4 regions of the Vibrio sp. T11.5 genome follow, and region 2 is predicted to be linked to each of the others. Evidence: predicted binding sites of a transcription regulator. Region 2 holds the regulator's gene; each other region holds the start of a gene.
The links. Region 2 encodes PurR, which represses purine synthesis genes. Its sites were predicted from a motif close to TNANGNAAACGTTTNCNTNA; they were not measured.
Positions count from the first base shown of each region.

Region 1: a site for PurR is predicted at 2,124-2,143, ahead of purE (5-(carboxyamino)imidazole ribonucleotide mutase). Genes of this name have one in related genera too.
Region 3: a site for PurR is predicted at 1,908-1,927, ahead of glyA (serine hydroxymethyltransferase). Genes of this name have one in related genera too.
Region 4: a site for PurR is predicted at 1,545-1,564, ahead of glpX (class II fructose-bisphosphatase). Genes of this name have one in related genera too.

Region 1 is NZ_JAPPTP010000021.1:69,893-76,014, reverse strand. It holds gene aroE (shikimate dehydrogenase) at 1-445, opposite strand, end outside; gene hemF (oxygen-dependent coproporphyrinogen oxidase) at 521-1,438, opposite strand; gene OH455_RS18190 (L-threonylcarbamoyladenylate synthase) at 1,460-2,017, opposite strand; gene purE (5-(carboxyamino)imidazole ribonucleotide mutase) at 2,214-2,699, shown strand; gene OH455_RS18180 (5-(carboxyamino)imidazole ribonucleotide synthase) at 2,704-3,837, shown strand; gene OH455_RS18175 (DNA topoisomerase family protein) at 3,882-4,466, opposite strand; gene OH455_RS18170 (DUF494 family protein) at 4,489-4,968, opposite strand; gene dprA (DNA-processing protein DprA) at 4,971-6,086, opposite strand.
Region 2 is NZ_JAPPTP010000001.1:627,181-633,302, forward strand. It holds gene mukF (chromosome partition protein MukF) at 1-66, opposite strand, end outside; gene cmoM (tRNA uridine 5-oxyacetic acid(34) methyltransferase CmoM) at 69-860, opposite strand; gene elyC (envelope biogenesis factor ElyC) at 975-1,766, shown strand; gene torR (two-component system response regulator TorR) at 1,817-2,530, opposite strand; gene torD (molecular chaperone TorD) at 2,768-3,415, shown strand; gene purR (HTH-type transcriptional repressor PurR) at 3,630-4,637, shown strand; cyclic di-GMP riboswitch class I at 4,783-4,868, shown strand; gene OH455_RS02950 (TfoX/Sxy family DNA transformation protein) at 5,057-5,650, shown strand; gene OH455_RS02955 (TVP38/TMEM64 family protein) at 5,788-6,122, shown strand, end outside.
Region 3 is NZ_JAPPTP010000015.1:60,056-66,177, reverse strand. It holds gene vexH (vibriobactin export RND transporter permease subunit VexH) at 1-976, shown strand, start outside; gene OH455_RS15380 (YitT family protein) at 1,039-1,638, opposite strand; gene glyA (serine hydroxymethyltransferase) at 2,005-3,255, shown strand; gene OH455_RS15370 (hypothetical protein) at 3,814-4,140, opposite strand; gene lipA (lipoyl synthase) at 4,274-5,239, opposite strand; gene lipB (lipoyl(octanoyl) transferase LipB) at 5,264-5,917, opposite strand; gene ybeD (DUF493 family protein YbeD) at 6,096-6,122, opposite strand, start outside.
Region 4 is NZ_JAPPTP010000019.1:19,413-25,534, reverse strand. It holds gene metF (methylenetetrahydrofolate reductase) at 115-1,005, shown strand; gene zapB (cell division protein ZapB) at 1,079-1,321, opposite strand; gene glpX (class II fructose-bisphosphatase) at 1,625-2,632, shown strand; gene groL (chaperonin GroEL) at 2,750-4,396, opposite strand; gene OH455_RS17125 (co-chaperone GroES) at 4,472-4,762, opposite strand; gene OH455_RS17120 (LPS O-antigen chain length determinant protein WzzB) at 4,954-6,096, opposite strand.

The DNA of each region.
Region 1 (6,122 bases), on a different contig from region 2:
CAGCAGGGCTTTGGTCAAGCAGAGGCTTGATTACACCACGAGCCGCCCCTCCTGCACCGATCAAGAGAATTCTTGCACCTTCAATCACGACCTGATTCTGCAGTAGGTCCTGTACCAACCCTTCACCATCGGTGTTATCGCCCAAGATCTCACCATCATCGAGCTTTTTCAGCGTATTGACGGCACCTGCCAACTGAGCCCGCTCTGTTAAGCGTGTAGCCAGTCGGCAAGCATCTTCCTTAAATGGCACAGTGACATTGCATCCTTTTCCGTTTTGAGCAAAAAAAGCTTCAGCCGCCGCAATAAATCCATCCACTGGAGCCAACTCAGCAGAATAGGTCAATGACTGATTGGTTTGACGAGCAAACAGTGTATGAATGAACGGTGACTTACTTTGGCTTATCGGGTTTCCGAAAACGGCATAACGATCTATCTGCTGGGTCATATCCTTACCTACTCAAAACAAAAAGGGCCATTGCAAACCAATGACCCTATCATTAACCCTATAAGGAAGAAAGTGTTACCAATCGCGAGGCTTCAAGTAGTCCTGATACAACTCTGATTCATGGGTTCCCGGCTCCACTTGGTAACTGTATTCCCATCTTGCCAATGGTGGCATAGACATCAGGATAGACTCAGTACGGCCACCACTTTGCAGACCAAAGAGCGTTCCGCGGTCATAGACCAAGTTAAACTCAACATAGCGACCACGACGATAGAGCTGGAACTGACGCTCTCGCTCACCGTATTCGGTTGCTTTTCGGCGCTCGACAATTGGTAAGTACGCTTGGCAATACCCTTCACCAACGGCTTTGATGTAATCAAAACACTTATCGAACTCCCAATGATTCAAGTCGTCAAAGAACAAACCACCAACACCACGTGTTTCATCACGATGAGGCAGGTAGAAATACTTGTCACACCAAGCTTTATGCTCTGGATACACTTCATTACCGAACGGGGCACACAACTCTTTGGCAGTGTTATGCCAATATTGGGCGTCTTCTTCAAAAGGATAGAAAGGTGTCAGGTCAAAACCACCACCAAACCACCAGATAGGCGCTTCACCATCTTTCTCAGCAATAAAGAAGCGCACATTGGCGTGTGATGTGGGGATATAAGGGTTTTTCGGATGCATAACCAAAGATACACCCATCGCCTCAAATCTACGACCTGCAAGTTCAGGGCGATGTGCCGTAGCAGACGCTGGCATTTCTTTTCCCTGTACGTGCGAAAAATTCACACCACCTTGCTCAAACACAGCACCCTCAGTCATCACTCGAGTGCGACCACCACCACCTAAACGTTCACCAGGTTCACGACTCCAGGCATCTTCTATAAACTCAGCTTGGCCGTCGGCCTGTTCGAGTTGTTGACAGATGGAATCCTGTAGCTCCATCAGGAACTGTTTAACTGCTTGCTTGTCGATGGCTGACATGTTTCTACTTCCTTTGCAGGGCTAACCCTGTCTTAATACCTTGGATGTTTTTGCGTCGCGAATTTCACTTGGCTTGTCTCGCCCACCCGTTTTTCCCGCCAGAATTGCAACTAAGCAATCACCGAGTTGCTGTTCAACTTCGGCGGTCGTCATACAAGGGGGTTCACCGGTCAAATTTGCGCTGGTAGAGGTTAACGGCTTTCCAAACGCATTACACATCTTTTGTACCAAAGGATGATCCGTCACACGCACCGCAATCGAGTCAAACTGGCCTGAAACCCAATCCGACACTTTATCGCTACACGGCATAATCCAAGTAACTGGGCCAGGCCAAGTTTGATGCACTTTCTGTAACTGCTCATCAGTCAGCTGAGACTCGTCAATGTATGGCAGTAATTGTTCATAACTGGCGGCAATCAGAATCAAACCTTTCTCTGCTGGCCTTTGTTTCAGCTCTAATAGTTTCTGAATCGCTTCAGGGTTATCAGGATCACAACCAACACCGAATACGCCCTCCGTCGGGTACGCAATGACTTCACCGTTTTTCAGAGCTAATAGAGCCTGCTCAAAATTATCCACTGATTCTTTCCTGTCTGATGTACTGTCTAACCACTAAGTTTACAAACAATCATTGATAGTGACTAAAGCTATTTATTTATAAATTGTGTCAATCTAGATTGAAACTTTACGCAAACGTTTGCTTGAGATTAAAATCCCCGTATAATGCGCTCAAATTTATCTGCTCATCAATAGAGTTGCATTAAGGGAGTTGAAGATGAAAGTCGGTATCATCATGGGTTCTAAATCTGACTGGCCAACCATGAAACTAGCAGCTGAAATGCTGGATCAGTTTGGCGTCGAATATGAAACAAAAGTGGTGTCAGCTCACCGTACTCCGCAGCTTCTTGCTGATTATGCCAATAGCGCCAAAGAGCGTGGCCTCAAAGTCATCATTGCCGGTGCCGGCGGTGCCGCTCATTTACCAGGTATGGCAGCCGCTTTCACTAGCTTGCCTGTTCTCGGTGTCCCTGTTCAATCGCGTGCATTAAAAGGTATGGACTCGCTACTATCGATTGTTCAAATGCCAAAAGGTATCGCGGTAGGAACATTGGCTATTGGTGAAGCAGGCGCGGCGAATGCGGGCATTCTCGCAGCTCAAATCATTGGCACGCACGATGACACTGTGATGGAGAAAATCGAAGCATTTCGCAACCAACAAACTGAAACCGTGTTAGCTAACCCAAATCCAGCAGAGGACTAATCCCATGCATGTGTTAGTGCTTGGAGCGGGACAGCTGGCACGCATGATGTCACTGGCTGGCGCTCCTCTGAATATCGATATTATTGCGTATGATGTGGCGAGCGAAAATATCGTCCATCCGCTAACTCAGTCGCTGCTGGGCAAAGGGTTGGACAATGCCATTGAGCAAGCAGATGTCATTACCGCCGAGTTCGAGCATATCCCAAATGATATTCTTGATGTTTGCCAAGCAAGCGGAAAGCTCTTCCCCTCTGCCGACGCCATCAAAGCTGGCGGTGACCGACGAATCGAAAAAGCATTGCTAGACAGTGCGAAGGTCCACAATGCCAAATACCATGTGATCCAGACACGCGAAGACTTTGCTCATGCTATAGAATATGTCGGTATTCCAATGGTGTTAAAGAGTGCCTTGGGTGGTTATGATGGCAAAGGTCAGTGGCGACTCAAAGACCCAGCTCAGATAGACGCACTATGGGCTGAGATGGAAGCGTGTATTAACGCCACAGAAACACAAGCCATTGTTGCGGAGGAGTTCGTTCCTTTTCAACGTGAAGTGTCACTTGTCGGTGCACGCGGTAAAAATGGCGAAGTTACAGTATATCCACTTGCAGAAAACGTCCACACCAATGGCGTACTCAGCGTCTCGACCGCCATTGCCGATACTGAGTTGCAACAACAAGCACAAGAAATGTTCACTGCGGTAGCTAACGAGCTCAACTATGTAGGCGTTCTGGCACTCGAGTTCTTTGATTTGAATGGCTCCTTGTTGGTCAACGAAATTGCACCTCGTGTCCATAACTCTGGCCACTGGACACAACAAGGTGCAGAAACCTGCCAGTTTGAGAATCACTTACGAGCAGTGTGTCGCATGCCGCTGGGTAGCACCAAGCTGATCCGCGAAACGTCGATGATCAATATCCTCGGTGAAGATACCCTGCCAGAAAGCGTGCTCGCTATGCCTGGATGTCACGTTCACTGGTATGGGAAAGAAAAGCGCGCAGGACGCAAGATGGGCCACATTAACGTGTGTGGTGATTACAGTGGTGAACTGCAACGTCAATTATCGGCTCTAGCGGAAGTCTTAGACGCGGATGCTTTCGCGGCGGTTCACGATATAGCGCGTCACGGTAAGCACTAATCATCGCAATCTTGATAAAAAACGGCGCTGTTTCAGCGCCGTTTTTATTGTTGCCTCTGGGTGTGATGGCATTTTCGATCAGCACACTGATGTTTAACCCCACTAGCGAGCTTCTTCTCGATCAATAAAGGAAAGCCACATTGTTCGCACTTACCCTTAACTGGCGGCTGATTAACCGCAAACTTACATTTAGGGTAATTATCACAAGCAAAAAAAGCTTTGCCAAAACGGTTCTTTCTCTCGACCAAATGACCTTTGCCACACTCCGGACACGCATGATTCACTTGAGCCTCTTGTTCAGTCGGTGTCTCAAGTGACTCAATATGATCACACTGCGGATAATGACTACAACCAATAAACATTCCGTAACGCCCTTGGCGCAGCACCAATTCATTAGAGCACTTCGGACAGGGTACGCCCAGCTCTTTAATAATATGGCCGTCATTCTGATGCAAAGGTTGGATAAAGTCGCAAGTAGGATATTGATTACAGCCCAAAAACGGGCCGTGCTTGCCGTGACGAAGTTGTAGTTCGCCTTCTCGCTTCTCTGACTGGCATTTTGGGCACGCTTTGTGTTCTAAAGCGTGCTCATGGGCCGAAAACAACTGATGATCTATTTTACCGCTCATAGCCACTCATGGAGTTTGGAGTTTAATGAAGAATACCTTGCTCTTTGGTATACAACAGCTCTTCCATAAGCGTGTAGGCGTTTTCATTACCTGGCACATTAAACAGCACCATGAGCACAATCCATTTCAGATCATCCAGTTCAAATTCGTCTGTCTCAAGCCCCATAATACGGTCAATAACCATCTCACGAGTCTCAGTCGTCAGCACATTGACCTGTTCAAGGAAAGTCAAAAAACCTCGCGATTCAAGGTTTAGACGCTCACACTCTTTCGCAGTATAGATACGCGTTGAGGTGGATGTGCTACAAATAGAAATCGCGGAGTGCGTTTCGCTTTGCTGCAATGCAGCCAACTCTTCTAGCCAGACAAGGGCTTTATAAATGTCTTTTTGATGAAAGCCAGCACGAAGTAATTCTTCCTCTAACTCATCTTGATTGACCTGTAACTCTGCATCGCTATGGATGTAAGTTTCAAACAGATACATTAGGATATCCATCATCATAGCTAGCCCCTCCCCTTTCGAATATAGCCACCGGAAACCGCAACAACATGCCCCAAGAGCTCAAGCTCCAAGATCTGCATCATGACTTCATGAACAGGTATATTGGTCCTGCTTGCAAGAATATCAACTGGTGTAGCCTTACTTCCTACGTTAGCTAACAGCTGAGGAAATGGCAATTCTTCTTTGCAATCAATTTGTTCAAATAGTTCATTTTGAACAGAAGGCTTGTTTAAATCAGACCAGCGAATAAGGCTCTCTATTTCATCGACAATATCAGAAACCTGTTGAACCAAACATGCTCCTTGTTTTATCAATAGGTTACAGCCTCTGGCGTGAGGATGGTGAATCGACCCCGGAACGGCAAACACTTCACGGCCTTGTTCTATCGCATAACGAGCTGTAATTAAAGAGCCACTTTTCTTTGCTGCCTCTATGACTAAAACACCCACTGACAAACCACTAATGATTCGATTTCGGCGTGGGAAGTTATCGGCTTTGGGCTTCATATTAGGATGGAGCTCCGACACTAGTGCACCTTGCTGAATGATTCGTTGAGCTAACGCCTGATGACGTGCCGGATACACAGAATTTAAGCCACAACCGAGCACGGCGACAGTTTGCCCATTACCATTTAGAGCCCCATCATGGGCATAACCATCAATACCCAACGCTAAACCGCTAGTCACAACCATGTCTTGATTCACCAACTGTGTTGCAAAGCTGCGAGCGGTGTTAAGCCCATCAATACTGGCATTGCGACTGCCCACGATAGCTATTTGTGGCAGACACAGGCTTTCAAGCTGACCTTCAACAAACAACGTTGCTGGCGCAGCATCAGCTTGTTTCAACAGTGCCGGATACCGATGGTCACTTGAAGGTAGAATGGTTCTGACATTTGAGGCTTCTTGCCACTCGAAACACACCTCAACATCCCCCGCAGCCCGGTGCTGGAGATATGTCAGTTGGGAGTCAGAAAAGCCTAAACGGCGCAATGTCTCAGATGAAGACTCAATGATGTTGATTGGAGAATCCACCTCTACCAAGCGCTGAAACGCTTTTGGCCCGATCTGAGGCGTAAAGTATAAGCTCAGCCAAGCCGTTAGTTCTTCTTCTGTCATAGGAAAATTTAGTCAGGCCCAACAACTTATTACACG
Region 2 (6,122 bases):
CTGCTTAACCCAGCCAACCAATTCATCGATTGGTTGCTCAGCAGCGTTGAGAGTCATCTCACTCATTATTATTCCTGTTCTTCTTTCTTTTTGGCCCATACATGTATGTAACGGCCTAGCGAGAGGTAAGGCTCTTGTCGACACAACTGTCGCTCAAGCGCCACTACATCTTCTGTCTTATAGTCGCCCATGTATTCCCTGTTGCCGATGTAATCACTGAAACAGCGAATACCAGCTTTGCCACCGATCTCAAAACCAGCGTCTTCGATCCACTTGTAGACTTCTTCTGGTTTAAGCCCTTTTTGCGGCTGCAACTTAAATCGTTTTCGATGTGGCATGCCATCTAACACATGAGGAATATTGCCACAAACCACATTCTTGTATACCAGACCATGATGGTTGTAGAACATAACGGACGCAGCACCCCCTGGTTTAACCTGCTCAAGTAATGTTTCAAGAGCGGATTTGGGGTCCACCAACCATTCCATGACAGCATGAAACATCACAACATCGACGGGCTGTTCCAGATGCTCTGCAATCTTCTGTACTGGCGAATGAATCAGCCGATACTGCTCAAGCAAACCGTTTTTTTCAATATCCTGCTTGGCTAGTTGCAGCATTTCCAAAGATAGATCACATAAAGCAATGCGATGTCCGAGTTTAGCCAGCTTTTGCGACATTTGTGCTAAACCGCCACCAGCATCCAGCACGTTAAGGCTTTTCCTGCTACCATTAATCGCACCAAGTAGTTGTTCAAGTTCTTCCCAAACAATAACTTGGCGTATCTCTCCTTTGTCGGAGCCGTAGATGTTTTTTGCAAATTTGTGGGCAATATCGTCGAAATTGCGGTCTTCAGTCACGGCAGCTTAGGTTATCATGTCGAGTCGTGCTGCTATTCTGTCATAAGAAAGGCAGATATAAAGAGGGATTCTCTTAAATTAAAATCAATTGGTGTTTTTTCGGACTATTTATGTATGTTTGAGCTGAAAAAAGTAGTTTCATCCCTTTTAATGCCCTTGCCAGCATTGCTGATCATCGGTTTTTTAGGCCTGATGCTGATTATGTTTACAAGGAAGCAAAAAACAGGCTGTTTTGTTGTTCTATTCTCTTTCATTGGCATTTTTCTCATTTCGTTCCAACCCGTTTCGTCTCGTCTTCTGATGCCGCTTGAAAGGCAGTATTCAGCCTTTTTCCCAATCGATGGGAAGATCGATTACGTAATGGTGTTAGGAAGTGGCCATGTAGTAGATGATAAAATCCCACCAACCTCTGAGCTCAGCCGTACTGGCTTGATGCGCCTAGCGGAGGGCATTCGTATTATGCGCATGTACCCTGGTTCTAAACTGATTCTATCTGGATACTCTGGAGGTTCTGAAGTGAGTAACGCTCGCATGATGGCAAAAGTTGCCCTAGCGCTTGGCGTTTCAAAACCAGATATTTTGTTGCTGGAGTCAGCCAAAGATACTTGGGAGGAAGCAAGACAAGCGGTGCCAGTGGTTAAACGTGACAATCTGGTCGTCGTCACGTCCGCCAGTCATATGAAACGCGCTCTGCACGAATTTCATTCTGCTGGTCTTAAACCTTACCCAGCTCCAACCAACTATCTGGCTCACAACAAGGTAACCCAAGCTTGGGCAAAATACGCACCTAAAGCCGTGTATCTCGAGCAAACTGAACGCTATTGGCATGAGACGCTGGGACGGATCTGGCAGTCACTTCGCGACTGGGCAACAAATTACGAAGAGCCATCCGATAACGATGTATAATAAAAAAATACCGAGGATATACCTCGGTATTTTTTAGTTGTCTGTTTAACTCAGTCACCCGCAAACATATACCCTTCACCATGAACAGTCACAAAAATTTGTGGATTTTTAGGATCAAACTCCATCTTAGCGCGCATCCGGCGAATTAACACATCGATCGTGCGATCATTAGGTGCATCAACTCTATGACTGATCATATTGAGTATACGTTCTCGGCTGAGTACTTGGTTCGGATAAGAGGAAAGAGCGACTAACAGCTCATATTCGGCTTTGGTCAGTTTTACTGGTTCGCCATTTTTGCTTAGAGCGCGACGAGGAACATCAAAGGTCCATTCAGCAAAACGTATCACATTGCCTGTATTTTTTTGCTGTTCATCGACATCAATGCCACGACGAGTTGCGGCAATGCGCCACAATAGGTTCTTAACACGAACAAGCAATTCACGCAGTTCAAACGGCTTGGTGACATAATCATCTGCGCCCATTTCTAGGCCTACGATTTTATCAATGCTATCCGTGCGACCCGTTACGAGAATAATTCCAATGTCTGATTGACTGCGAAGTTCACGTGTGAGCATTAACCCATCTTCACCGGGAAGGTTGATATCCAGCATCACCAAATCAACTTCATCACTTTGTAGCGTGTCGCGCATTTGCTCGCCGCTTTCAGCTTCACTGACTTGGTAACCCTCGTTTTGAAAGTAGCCAACCAACTTGCTGCGAGTCACTGTGTCGTCTTCAACTACTAATACGTGATAGCTCATTTACACCACTTACTTACATTTGGAATTGTCTTCGTTTGTATTCTATTCATAATCAGTAACAATTCTAGTGTTTGTCGTCCTATCAAGGGGAAACCTGAGTGTTTATTGATTCAAAACAAAACTAGTCTCAGGCATTAATAACTTTGCACTTTTGCACTCAATCTGAAACAACACCCATTATCGCTATTCATTTTTATTGGTTAAACTGGAAAGCAGAATTTTCAGGAGTCTGAACTCATGCAAGAACTTAAAGCATTCAACGAAAAACGCGCTGAAATATACTGGTGGTTGTCCAGCTTATTTGCTAAAGAGCTAACAGAAGAGGATCTTCAGCAGTATCAATCTGTAGAGATCCGTTCTTTTCTAACAGGGCTGGGGGAAAACTCTCACCTGAAACCAGCCATAGATAAACTAGTCATTGCGCTCAATCGTCTTATCGATCGTGAAGATGCTCAGCTTGAACTGGCCGCAGACTTTTGCGATTTGTTTCTCAAATCAAACAAGGACTCAGCACTGCCTTACGCTTCGATATATATCGGCAACTCTGGCCTTCTCAATGACCAACCAGCCGCAGACATGGCGGAGTTGATGGCTAAACATGGCATTGAGGTAGACAAAGGGCTGAATGAGCCCGCAGACCACCTAGCGATTGAGCTCGATTTTTTGGGCAACCTGATTATCCAAGCTAACGAGCTAGATCAAGAACGCCACATGGAAGATTCATTTGCCGAACAGGAAGGATTTATTCAACAACATCTCCTGAGTTGGGTGCCACAATTTAGTAAGCATTGCGAAACATTGGACAAATTTGGCTTTTACTCTGCGGCTGCTTTGCTACTGGTTACGTTTCTTGAACTCGACTGCGCCTACTTAAGAGGTGAGTAACCTTGTTATGAATGTGTGATACAAAACTTATTACACCTTCTTTTTGTTTGCTCTTCTTTTGTTTGCGGTCTAGAATCGTGACCGCAAACGATAAAAATGAATGAACTAGAGACAAACCGCTGAATTAAGCGGTTTTTGTGTTTCTGATACTTTCTGCCAATTTATTCTACAATCTGAATATACCTCCTGGCAGTCATCGACAGGACAGAACCTTATGGCCACTATTAAAGATGTGGCACGCCTAGCTGGTGTGTCAACTACAACAGTTTCTCACGTAATTAATAAGACACGCTTTGTTGCCGAGGCGACACAAGAAAAGGTAATGGAAGCGGTCACGGAATTGAATTACGCACCAAGCGCCGTCGCACGCAGCCTGAAGTGTAATACTACTCGTACTATCGGCATGCTTGTTACTCAATCGACCAACCTATTCTTCTCTGAAGTCATTGATGGTGTAGAAAGCTATTGTTATCGTCAAGGCTACACGTTGATCTTATGTAACACTGGTGGCATCTACGAGAAACAACGCGACTATATCCGTATGCTCGCGGAAAAACGTGTCGATGGCATTCTAGTTATGTGTTCTGACCTAACAGAAGAACTCAGTGAGATGCTAGACCGTCAGAAAGACATTCCTAAAGTAATCATGGATTGGGGGCCTGAAAGCTCTCAAGCCGACAAGATCATTGATAACTCAGAAGAGGGGGGTTATCTTGCGACCAAATACCTAATAGACAACGGGCATAAAGATATTGCTTGTCTAAGCGGTCACTTCGAAAAAGCGGCCTGTCAGGAACGTATCTTAGGCTTCCGTCGTGCAATGACCGAAGCCAATCTTTCCGTCAACGAAGATTGGATTCTAGAAGGTAACTTCGAGTGCGATACAGCGGTGTTGGCAGCCGATAAAATCGTCGCCATGGACAAAAAACCATCAGCAGTGTTCTGTTTCAACGACACCATGGCACTAGGTTTAATGAGCAGACTGCAGCAAAAAGGTGTTCGTATTCCAGAAGATGTTTCTGTGATTGGCTATGACAACATCGAACTCGCCGAGTATTTCTCACCACCACTCACAACGGTCCACCAACCTAAACGACGCGTTGGTAAAAATGCGTTTGAAATTCTTCTCGAACGCATCAAAGACAAAGAGCATGAAAAGCGTGTATTTGAAATGCACCCAGAAATTGTAGTACGCGATACTGTGTGCAAATTCAACAAATAGCAGTGTGAAACGCCCGATTAATAACTCAATCTATTAGTCGGGCCTATCATTCAGGCGCAATTTAATTGAACCAAGATCACATTTGATCAATAGAGATGTGATACTTGCCTCAAATTTTATTTATCCTTAAGATGTTCGACTAATGCCACGAACAGGGCAAACCACTCGAAAGAGTGGGACGCAAAGCTTCCGGCCTGACTCAGGAAACTGAAAGGTAGCGGGGTTGCCGATGGGCAAAGATGCAAACGATTCGTATCGTTTAAAACACAACACTACAATTCTCACTTTTGAGCGAACATTGTAAATGTATGAGTTTTAATCTGGTATGACACCTTATTGACACTTTATCTGCATTATTTTGCTAATCTCTCGGACCTGAATTTGGTGGCGTATAATAATATACACCGAGATAACACAGCATGGATAAACCAATACTTAAAGACTCGATGCGACTTTTTGACCCACTTGGTCGTATAAAATCGCGTTCGATGTTCGGCGGATTCGGAATCTTCGCAGACGACACAATGTTCGCATTGGTAGTTAACGATATGCTCCATATCCGCGCCGACGACAAACTGGCTAGTCAATTTAAATCTGAAGGCTTAGAGCCCTATGTTTACAAAAAACGAGGCTTCCCGGTCGTAACCAAATATTTCGCTTTAACCAACGATGTCGCCTCCTGCCCCACCCGCGCGATAGAGCTAGCGCAGAGCGCACTCGAAGTCGCTAAAAAAGAAAAGACATCTCAAGCGAAAACTCGACCTAACCGCCTTAAAGACCTCCCTAACCTCCGTCTTGCAACTGAACGTATGCTAAAGAAAGCGGGCATCGATAGCGTTGAAAATTTAGAGGAAACAGGTTCAGTTAAGGCATTTAAGGCGATTCAAGCCACTCATACCGCAGACGTGTCCTTAGAATTGCTCTGGGCGTTGGAAGGCGCAATCAATGGTAAGCATTGGTCCGTCATTCCACCTGAACGTCGACAGGAGCTGGTCAACATACTCAACAGCTAATCAAGAATCGATGAAAAGCCAACCAGACGGTTGGCTTTTTTATTGGCTGTGAAATTTAATCTTTGCCAAACAGTTCTTATTTGTTAACAATTTAAATGAGCGCAATGTGTCTGCTGCTCGAAATAGAGGAAGTCGTTATGAATAAGAAACTTGTGTTGGGTATCCTGTTGGTCGGCCTGATCATTTTTCTCGGAGTCAATTTCGGTCAATACCTAACGTTAGAAAATGCCAAATCACAACAAGTTGCATTATCTGCATACATCAACAGTAATTTTACCTTAGCTGCGGCTATCTACTTCCTGGCTTACATCGCTATCACTGCGTTTTCCATTCCAGGGGCAGCAGTAGTCACACTACTTGGCGCCGCTCTATTTGGGTTTTGGACAAGTTTGTTACTCGTTTCATTTGCCAGCACCATAGGAGCAACATTAGCCTTCTTGAGTAGCCGCTTCCTGCTACGTGATTGGGTACA
Region 3 (6,122 bases), on a different contig from region 2:
GCAGCGTGCGGCGGAGTTGGGTATCAGTGTGTCAGATATCTCTGATACCTTAGAAATTATGCTTGGCGGTAAGAGTGAGACGACTTTTGTTGAACGCGGCGAAGAGTATGATGTTTATCTTCGTGGTGATGAGAACAGCTTCAATAATGCGACGGATTTGAGCCAGATTTATCTGCGAACCAGTTCTGGTGAGTTGGTGACACTGGATGCGGTTACTAAGATTGAAGAAGTGGCTTCGTCGATTCGTTTGTCCCACTACAACAAGCAGAAATCGATTACCGTTACGGCTAACTTGTCTGAAGGGTATACTTTAGGTCAGGCACTCGACTTCCTAGATCAACAAGCGGTGGACATTCTGCCGGGTGATATCTCAGTCAGCTACTCCGGCGAATCGAAAGATTATAAAGAGAACCAATCCAGTATTCTGGTGGTGTTTGGCTTAGCACTGTTGGTCGCGTATCTGGTCTTGGCAGCTCAGTTTGAAAGTTTCATAAACCCACTAGTGGTGATGTTTACTGTTCCTATGGGGGTATTCGGCGGCTTCTTGGGGCTGTTCTTTATGAGTCAGGGCCTGAATATTTACAGCCAGATAGGGATGATCATGTTGATTGGTATGGTGACCAAGAATGGCATCCTGATTGTGGAGTTTGCGAATCAGCTTCGTGATCGCGGTTTCGAGTTTGAGAAAGCAATAGTCGATGCCGCAGCACGTCGTCTGCGCCCAATTATGATGACAGCGTTTACGACACTTGCCGGTGCCATTCCACTGATCCTATCGACAGGTGCAGGTTATGAAAGCCGAGTAGCGGTAGGTACGGTGATCTTCTTCGGTATGGGTTTCGCAACGCTGGTGACTTTGTTTGTTATCCCTGCGATGTATCGACTGATTTCAGCAAGTACGCAATCACCGGGACATGTGGAAGCTGAATTGAACAAAGAGCTAAGCCACGATGTGAAGGCCAGAACCTCACACTGATAGCTGAGACCAATAACGTCAAAAGCCCGCAACTTTCGCGGGCTTTTTTTATTTCGTGGTTCTCAACCATAATTGACGGAATAACGGGTTGGCTTGTGATTCATGGCTAACACGACATTCAGTAGGATAGCGCCCAGAATGGATAAACCGATGATTTCAGGAGAGACAAAGAAGAATGATGCGAACAAGATGCAACAATCGATGGCTAGCTGAGACTTGCCCACTGAGATACCGAACTTATCCTGAATAAACAGGCAAAGTACGTTGAAACCGCCGAGACTTGAGCGATGACGGAACAGGATAAGCATACCCAAGCCCATCAGTAACCCGCCCGCAACCGCGCAATACACAACGTTGACCGTTTCAAGGCTTACGACTAGAGATAGGTGGTCAGCAAAGACAGACACCAATGCACCAGAAATAGCACTGTTGAAAGCAAACCTTGAACCAAAACGCTTCCACGCGAGTAAATAAAAAGGACTATTGGCCAAAAAGTAAAGCGTACCAAAGGAAAGTGACACAAACTGGCTCATAAGCAGGGCCAAGCCTGTGGTACCTCCGGTTAACAGATTTGCCGATTGGAGGAAGAAAACGCCCTGAGCGACCAGAAATGTACCAGTTAAAATAGCAATCCAATCTTCTTTACGTGAGTGTTTTTCCATCAGTTTGAAACTTTTATAGTAGATAATGGCGCGCATACTATTTAAAAAATGAGGTTTTCGGTAGCTTGATAAGCAAATTTAAGGTAAACCTATGTAATTATCGTTTTACGGGGTGTAAAGGGAAAAATTGACACTTTTCATATTTATACGGTTTAGAAAGGTGACAATATGACAATCCTTGTAGAACCACATGAAGAATCTGCATGAGAAAAAGTAAAACTTTCTCTTTATGGCCAAGATCAAATTATGTAGAATGCGCGCTATTAACGTGATGCAAACGTTTGCGTGATTCAATTTACGTAGATTAATAGGGTCATTGGTCGGTTTTTTGCAAATTTCAGTTTAAATCTGAGTCAGGAGATACAGATGCTAAAGCGTGATATGAACATCGAAGATTACGATGCGGAACTGTTCGCAGCAATCCAAGAAGAAACTCTTCGCCAGGAAGAACACATTGAACTAATCGCTTCTGAGAACTACACGAGCCCACGTGTAATGGAAGCTCAAGGTTCTCAGCTAACAAACAAATACGCTGAAGGCTACCCTGGCAAGCGTTACTACGGTGGCTGTGAGTACGTTGATAAAGCGGAAGCTTTGGCAATTGATCGTGCATGTCAGCTATTCGGCTGTGAGTACGCGAACGTTCAGCCACACTCAGGCTCTCAGGCAAACAGTGCAGTTTACATGGCACTACTAAACCCAGGCGATACCGTTCTAGGTATGAGCCTGGCACACGGTGGTCACCTGACTCACGGTTCACCAGTTAACTTCTCAGGCAAGCACTACAACGTGATTCCTTACGGTATCGACGAAGCGGGTCAAATTAACTACGATGAAATGGAACAGCTTGCTCTAGAGCACAAACCTAAGATGATCATCGGCGGCTTCTCGGCTTACTCTCAAATCGTTGACTGGGCTCGAATGCGTGAAATTGCAGATAAAGCTGGCGCGTACCTATTCGTAGACATGGCGCACGTTGCTGGTCTAATCGCAGCAGGCGAATACCCAACACCAGTGCCACACGCGCACGTTGTGACAACAACAACGCACAAGACACTAGCAGGTCCACGTGGCGGCCTGATTTTGTCTAACGCTGGTGAAGATATGTACAAAAAGTTGAACTCAGCGGTATTCCCTGGTGGCCAGGGTGGTCCTCTGATGCATGTTATCGCGGGCAAAGCCGTCGCGTTCAAAGAAGCCATGGAGCCAGAATTTAAAGCTTACCAAGCCCGCGTAGTGAAAAATGCAAAAGCGATGGTTGCTCAGTTCCAAGAACGTGGTTACAAGATTGTGTCTAATGGTACAGAGAACCACCTGTTCCTAGTTGACCTTATCGACAAAGACATCACAGGTAAAGATGCAGATGCAGCACTAGGAGCTGCAAACATCACGGTAAACAAGAACTCAGTACCAAACGATCCACGTAGCCCGTTCGTGACTTCTGGTATCCGTGTAGGCTCTCCAGCCATTACTCGTCGTGGTTTCACTGAAGAAGATGCAAAAGAGCTAGCGAACTGGATGTGTGACGTGCTAGATAACATCGGAAATGAGGATGTTATCTCGGCAACTAAAGCCAAGGTTCTAGATATTTGTAAGCGCCTACCTGTTTACGCTTAACTAGCATTCAGTATGGAACCTTAAATGTTCTGCTGTTGGTTTCAATACCAGCATGTTTCAAAACCTCCTTCTGGAGGTTTTTTTATGTGTGATGACGGGTAAATCGACAAGCTCTTAATGTTCCCACCTCATAACAGTTAATTTACTAACGACTAAACACCCAATCATCATTTTATTGATGTCAATGAAGGGGAGCTTGAGCGTCAACCTTAATGCTTGTCTTCAATTTCTTTTAGTAACTGTGCCAACATTGCGTATTTTTATCGGCATGGTCAGGCAAGAGAGAGCCTGCAAGGCTGGCCGATTACCGAAAATTAGGGGCTGATGATAACCCGCGAGTTTGATTGGACCTGAGTATGGAGACTCAGTCTCATAGAACGGTGCTCTAGGTAGTTGCATAAATATAGTGTGACTTTAGTGGTTTATCACAAGCTTAAGGGGCAGTTATGGGGAGATCGGTAAGGTGTTGTTGCAAAGAACGTTTAAGTTATGGCTTGGTCTACAGATGAAAAGAAAAAAGATTGATATGACATCAATCTTTTTACTTTTAGATTTAAGTTATTTTGAAATACTCAGCAGCGTGCCTGACTTACATTTAAAAGAGTAGTACTTGCGGCTTTCACTGAACTTACCTAGACCTTCACCATCACAGTAATCAATGTTGATGTCACGCATAGTTTCGAGTGTCTTTTCACTATTTAGCGCGAATTTAGAGCCATCTGCACACACAATACGCACGCGACCATCGTCACTCACAGAGTAAAGCTCAACGTCTGTATTACACAGCTCAAAAGAAGCTTCACGGAAATTGTCCTGCTGTGTGTTAGAAGCGCAGCCTGCTGTTAATGCAGCGAGGGCAACAGCAACAAAACCTAGTCTTTTCATAATAATTCCTTGGAGATGTACTTTTATAGTGTTGTTAGGGCTTAGCCTATAGAAGAGTTGTGTCTCATTCAAGAAACGAAACGAAAAAGGGCTGACTTATTTTGTCAACCCTGCTTATTAACTTAAATGATAATTAGCTAATTTCAACGCCCTGAGCCTGCAGATCTGCGTGGTATGAAGAACGAACAAATGGACCACATGCCGCGTGAGTAAAGCCCAGTTCTAAAGCAATTTCTTTTAGCTCATCAAATTCTGATGGAGGAACGTAACGTTCAACGGGTAGATGGTGACGACTTGGTGCTAAATATTGGCCCAGAGTCAGCATCGTCACACCATGCTCGCGAAGGTCTTTTAGAACCTCAATAATTTCTTCTTTTGTTTCGCCCAAGCCCATCATTAGTCCAGATTTTGTTGGGATATCTGGGTGCTGTTGTTTAAATTTCTTGAGAAGCTGTAATGACCACTTATAGTTTGCCCCCGGACGTGCTTTACGGTAGAGACGCGGTGCGGTTTCTAAGTTGTGATTGAAGACATCGGGTGGGTTGTCTTTCATCAATTCTAGCGCCACATCCATTCTTCCACGGAAATCCGGAACCAATGTCTCAATACGGATGTTTGGGTTTTTCGCTCGGATCTCTCGGTTACAGTCAGCGAAGTGCTTAGCACCACCGTCTCTAAGATCGTCGCGGTCTACGGATGTAATTACGACATATTTCAGCTTCATATCTGAAATAGTTTGCGCAAGCTTTTGCGGTTCATCCGCTTCTGGAGCAACAGGTCGGCCATGAGCGACATCACAGAAAGGACAGCGACGAGTACAGATAGCGCCAAGAATCATAAAGGTCGCCGTACCATGGTTGAAACATTCTGCTAGGTTAGGACAGGAGGCTTCTTCACACACTGAGTGGAGGTTATTTTTACGCATTGCAGATTTAATATCTTGAATACGCTGGCTGTCAGCAGGCAATTTGATTTTCATCCAGTCTGGCTTACGCAGAACTTCTTTTTGCTCAGCTGGCATGTTCTTTACAGGGATCAATGCCATCTTGTCAGCGTCGCGGTATTTAACGCCTTTTTCCATTTGGATTGGTTTACTCATGCTATCTATACTTCTCTTTGCTTCTCATCGCGTAGGAGAGGTTTCTGTGCTGAATTCAACTTGCTCATAACCAAGCAAAGTTACAAGTTCATCGACTAATGCCGCTTCAACTTGGGTAAGATCATCCGGCCCACCAAGCTGGCTCATTTGAACCATCTCCATACCAGCATAGCCACATGGATTTATACGCAAGAATGGCGATAAGTCCATATTTACATTTAATGCTAATCCATGGAATGAGCAACCTTTACGGATCCTCAGCCCTAAAGAACAGATCTTTTTACCATCAACATAGACACCTGGTGCATCTGGTCGTGCCGCCGACTCTATATTGTATTTTTTTAAGGTGTTGATCACGAGATTCTCAATATGAGTTACAAGCTCTCGGACACCGAGTTTTTTACGACGTAGATTTATCAGGAAGTAAGCCACCAATTGACCGGGACCGTGATAGGTTACTTGACCACCTCTATCGCTTTGTACGACAGGGATATCACCCGTATTGATTAAATGCTCATCTTTACCTGCTTGCCCTTGTGTAAACACAGGGTTGTGCTCGACTAGCCATACTTGATCACAGGTTTCCTCAGTTCGGTTATCTGTGAACTCGTGCATTGCTTTCCAAATAGGTTCGTAATCTTGCCGACCCAGACGTTTCACAACAAGCTGGTTTTGCATTCCTGATCCTATAGTCAGTAAATAAAGTTCTGGGATTATAAACTGCTTCTGGTCATTGAACTACATATCAGCCACACATTTTTAACCCTAGATAAAAAGCAGGATTATTATCTATCTGATATCTAAAAAGAAAGCAGCTTACGCTGCTTTCAAATTAATTTTATTTCATCAAATAAAATTATAGAACCATACGCACAATATCGAT
Region 4 (6,122 bases), on a different contig from region 2:
AATCGTACTGTTGACTTTAAATCGTATTCAATACATTCTGTGGACATATAGACGTCTAAACGTCGATTTGAGGATTTGAGTTTTGTGGTCTAGTAACCACATGGAGAGAGTAAGATGGGATATACGCACGCCGGCCATATAGATGCCTTAAACCAGAATATTGCCGAACTTTCTGACAACATCAATGTGTCATTCGAGTTTTTTCCACCCAGCAGTGAAAAGATGGAAGAAACCCTATGGAACTCAGTCCATCGCCTCAAAACGCTAAAGCCTAAATTCGTTTCTGTCACTTACGGTGCGAATTCAGGTGAACGTGACCGCACACACTCCATCATTAAAGAAATTAAAGCTGAAACAGGGCTAGTTGCCGCTCCCCACCTAACGTGTATTGACGCGTCACGTGAAGAGCTAGCACGTATTGCTGATGATTACTGGGCGAACGGTATTCAGAGCATCGTCGCGTTGCGTGGTGACATCCCACCGGGCGGCGGTAAGCCTGAAATGTACGCCTCCGATCTGGTGAAACTGCTTAAAGAGCGTCACGATTTTGATATCTCCGTTGCCGCTTTCCCAGAAGTGCACCCAGAAGCCAAAAGTGCGCAGGCGGATCTACTCAACCTCAAACGTAAAGTAGATGCAGGCGCAAACCGCGCTATTACTCAGTTCTTCTTTGACGTTGAAAGCTATCTTCGTTTCCGTGACCGCTGTGTTGCAGCAGGCATCGACGTTGAAATCGTACCGGGTATTTTACCTGTTTCGAACTTTAAGCAAGCCTCACGCTTTGCCGCTCAGAACAACGTTAAAGTACCAAACTGGATGGCGAAACAGTTTGAAGGCTTGGATGATGACCCAACCACACGTCAGCTAGTTGGTGCGAGCCAAGCCATCGATATGATTCGAGTGCTGAGCCGAGAAGGTGTGAAAGACTTCCACTTCTACACACTAAACCGTGCAGAAATGACCTATGCGCTGTGCCATACCTTAGGCGTGCGACCTGTGGTGTAATCTCAACACTAATGACCCCTCTAAAAATGCAAAAAGGGTAGCCATGGCTACCCTTTTTATCATTAGACTATGATTACTCTACTTCGTCCATCTTACCTAGCAGATTACGAATACGATCCTGCCAAGCTGAATGTTCTTGTTGCATCTGCTGCGCTTTTTGTTCGATCTCTTCACGGCTAGAACGCAGTTCATTTGCTTCTACTGCCAGCTTCTCTTTTTCTTCTTTCAGCTCTTCCACTTCCATTTGTAGAAGTGCAATGGTGTCAACTGCAGTTTGGATTTTCGCTTCTAGTTTTTCTAGTACTTCAAAAGACATCTTAGCCTACCTTGTATTGTCCGGTTATTGTGAAGAGCTTTCTCCACCTAATGTACTCATTCTACTCAGGCAGAGAGTGATAAACACGCCCTATATTCTATATTTCGCACCATTCGGTCAAAAAAGCAGCATACATTGACAATGCACTGACGGAGAAGCTCTGAGAGCACATTTTTTATCGATTTCCCCCTGATTTTGATCGAGTTCAATTTCGCTTGGCGAAAGTGGCAAACGTTTACTTGCAACTATGCTAAAATCCTGCGCGTTTAATTCATTCCCCTATTCTCTAGATTTGGAGTCATTATGAAACGCGATTTAGCAATGGCATTTTCCCGAGTAACAGAAGGCGCCGCATTGGCTGGTTATAAATGGCTGGGACGTGGTGACAAAAATGCGGCTGACGGCGCTGCCGTTGAAGTGATGCGAACCTTGCTCAATAAGACCGATATCAGTGGGGAAATTGTGATTGGTGAAGGCGAGATTGACGATGCGCCTATGCTGTATATTGGAGAACACGTCGGAATCGGCGGGGATGCAGTCGATATTGCAGTCGACCCAATTGAAGGTACGCGCATGACGGCTATGGGGCAATCCAATGCGTTAGCCGTACTCGCCGCAGGTGAGAAAGGCAGCTTCCTAAAAGCACCTGACATGTACATGGAAAAGTTAGTCGTTGGCCCTTGTGCGAAAGGCTGTATTGACCTCAATAAGCCACTGAAAGAAAATCTAGAGAACGTCGCCCAAGCGTTGAATAAAACGCTAGATACGCTAGTCGTCATTACACTAGCTAAGCCACGCCATGACCAAGTTATAACAGAGATGCAGGCAATGGGGATACGTGTGTTTGCTGTTCCAGATGGCGATGTGGCCGCTTCGATTCTAACATGTATGCCTAACAGCGAAGTTGATGCAATGTACTGCATTGGCGGCGCACCCGAAGGGGTGGTGTCTGCTGCAGTGATCCGCGCTCTGGATGGTGACATGCATGGCCGTTTACTGCCCCGTCATGAGGTCAAAGGTGATACGGAAGAAAACCGAATTTATGGGACTGCAGAGCTAAAACGCTGTAAAGAAATGGGCGTAGAAGCGAATACAGTACTCACGATGGAAGAGATGGCCAAGAGCGATAATGTGGTCTTCTCAGCAACGGGGATTACTAAAGGTGATCTTCTCGATGGCATCACTCGCCAAGGTAACATTGCGACCACAGAAACACTGCTTATCCGTGGTCGTTGCCGTACCATTCGTAGAATTAAGTCCACTCACTATCTTGAGCGCAAAGACGCTGAAGTAAGAGAGATCATTCTCTAGCACCTAGTGGCGTTGCTAGAAGGGGGAGCTAACCTTCTGATCCTGTAAACACAGCCCATTAGATACGAAAACGGAGCCTAACGGCTCCGCTTTATTTGGCTAAGTAGCTAGGGATGATTACATCATACCACCCATGCCACCCATACCACCCATGCCGCCCATATCAGGCATTGCAGGAGCATCTTTTTGTGGTAGGTCTGTCACCATGGCTTCAGTCGTAATCATTAGACCCGCTACTGATGCAGCAAACTGAAGTGCGCTGCGAGTAACCTTAGTTGGATCTAAGATACCCATTGCGATCATGTCGCCATACTCACCAGTTGCAGCATTGTAGCCGTATGAGCCTTCACCGCCTTTCACGTTGTTCGCAACCACTGATTCTTCATCGCCTGCGTTCATAGTGATTTGACGGATAGGAGCCTCCATTGCACGTAGAGCAACGCGGATACCCACGTTTTGTTCTTCGTTATCACCTTGAAGTTCAGTGATCTTAGAAGCCGCGCGGATTAGCGCTACGCCACCACCAGCAACTACGCCCTCTTCAACTGCAGCGCGAGTCGCGTGTAGAGCATCTTCTACGCGATCTTTCTTCTCTTTCATTTCAACTTCAGTCGCAGCGCCAACTTTGATCACTGCAACACCGCCTGCTAGTTTAGCAACGCGCTCTTGTAGCTTCTCTTTGTCATAATCTGAAGTTGCTTCTTCGATTTGTTGACGGATTTGAGCAACACGACCAGAGATCATGGCTTCTTCACCAATGCCATCAATGATCGTTGTGTTTTCTTTAGTGATAGCAACGCGCTTCGCTTGGCCTAGGTCTTCTAGAACCACTTTCTCTAGCTCTAGACCTACTTCTTCAGAAATCACTGTACCGCCCGTTAGGATAGCGATGTCTTGAAGCATGGCTTTACGACGATCACCGAAACCAGGTGCTTTAACCGCCGCTACTTTCACGATGCCGCGCATGTTATTCACGACTAGAGTTGCTAATGCTTCGCCTTCAACGTCTTCTGCGATAATTAATAGAGGGCGAGAGGCTTTAGCGACTGCTTCTAGAGTCGGAAGAAGTTCGCGGATGTTTGATACTTTCTTGTCGATTAGAAGAATGAAAGGATTCTCTAGATCAACAGAACCTGCTTCTTGGTTGTTGATGAAGTAAGGCGATAGATAACCACGGTCGAACTGCATACCTTCAACCACGTCTAGCTCGTCTTGTAGAGCCTGACCTTCTTCAACAGTGATAACGCCATCACGGCCAACTTTTTCCATCGCTTCAGCAATGATATTACCGACACTTGAATCAGAGTTCGCAGAGATAGTACCTACCTGAGCAATCGCTTTAGTGTCTTCACATGGAACTGAAAGCGCTTTTAACTCTTCAACAGCAGCAACAACCGCTTTGTCGATACCACGCTTAAGATCCATTGGGTTCATGCCAGCTGCAACCGCTTTTAAGCCTTCATTTACAATAGCTTGAGCAAGTACAGTTGCCGTTGTTGTACCGTCACCCGCTGCATCGTTTGCTTGAGACGCGACTTCTTTAACCATTTGCGCGCCCATGTTTTGGAACTTGTCTTCCAGTTCGATTTCACGCGCAACAGATACACCATCTTTAGTAATCGTTGGTGCACCGAAAGATTTGTCTAGAACCACGTTACGGCCTTTAGGACCAAGTGTTACTTTTACTGCGTCAGCTAGAACGTTGACACCCTCTAGCATTTTTACGCGTGCGTCGTTACCAAATTTAACGTCTTTAGCAGCCATCTTTAGTTTCCTTTTCTAAATTCTTTGTTTTGATTTTCAGCTGAACTTGAGCAAAAAATTACTCAATGATTGCTATTATTCAACGATTGCCATGATGTCATTTTCAGACATCACTAGCACTTCTTTACCGTCGATTTTTTCAGTTTTAGTACCGTAACCTTCAGCGAAGATAACAGTGTCGCCAACTTTCACGTCCAGTGGCATCACAGTGCCATTTTCTAGAATGCGGCCTTTACCTACAGCTAGAATTACGCCGCGAGTAGATTTCTCTGCAGCAGAACCAGTCAGAACAATGCCACCTGCTGATTTAGACTCAACTTCTTGGCGTTCTACGATAACTCGGTCGTGTAATGGACGAATGTTCATCGGTCGTCTCTCCTGATTAGTTTCCATATTTGACATGATGAATGGCTATAAAAGCCCAATGCTGTCTATATGAGGCACAAAGAGAAGAAACCCAAGGGCAAAGAGAAAGTTTTTGTGTGATCTGGTTCTTAGATGCTAGTTGGAATGGAGAAAGCCGGATTCATTGCGAAATGAATCCGGCTAAAAGTTAGTTAGTCTTGCTCTCTACGAAAAACAAAGCATATTAGAGCTATAACTACACCTAACATACCGCCAATGAGCGTACCAATGGCCGTAATTAATGTGCGCTTAGGTTTATCACGTGTGATTGGTTGCTCAACATCCTCTAATAAACGGAACGTTTGAAAGTCAATACTGCGTTCAACGCTTAGAGTTTTGAGCATTTGTAATTTTGCGTCAATTTGTTGAAGGCGAGGTTCAATAATACTTAAGTTTTCTATCGAATTTAAAGCTTCGACTTTAGCCGCTATAGCTTTTGAGCCCATATCAATCCCGAACAACTCTCTACTATCATTGGTTTGAATCGGAGATGTGACACCCGCTGCTTTCGCAATGCTGAGTGCATATTTCGCTCTATCGGCTTCGATTGTAAGGCGATTTTTAGCTTGAACTTCTAAAATTCTCTTTTGCTGTGTCAATTCATTTTTTTTTGCGGAGACTATTGCTTCTAGATTATTTAAAGCATCTTGGTGCGTCTTTGTTTTGATTGTTTTTATATAGTTAACCAACAATAAATAACTACTTTCACTACTGGTAGACTGAAAGCCAATGTTGTAGGGGGTTAGCTCACTATCAGGATTTTCAGCTTTGATTGTGATATTTCCGAACCATTGAGAGTACAATGCATGTCTGGCTTTTGTAAGCTCGTCTTCATCTAACTCCGTATTTAGCTTCTTTTTAAACTGTTGAAATTCCTTACTAGATTCTAAGAAGTTACGTTTGTTATTATTTGAATTAAAAGCATCAACAAACCTCTTAAACAAGACTTCTGAGTCAATCAAGTTATCGAGTTCTTCACTGACTAAAACCGTCCCATCATCTTGATAAATATTAAAAACAGGCTGAAACTGCTTAACTTGTTGCCTATATGCTGCCATATCATACGCTTGTGCTGGACCTACTTTTGCTTTTGACGACCACCACTCTTGAGAGTTAATTGCGAAGATAGCCGCAGCAATAGTAAAAGACAACGTAGTAGCAATAATTAACCATTTACTATACCAAAGTCCTGTAAGTAGTTCTCTAAGATCAATTTCACCTTTGTTGTATAAAGGGGGAGAAATTTGAGATGAGTAATGGCGATCTATGGATGATTGCTGTGTTTGCACGCTCACGTTTAGTCCTTCTAAGGTGACAACAC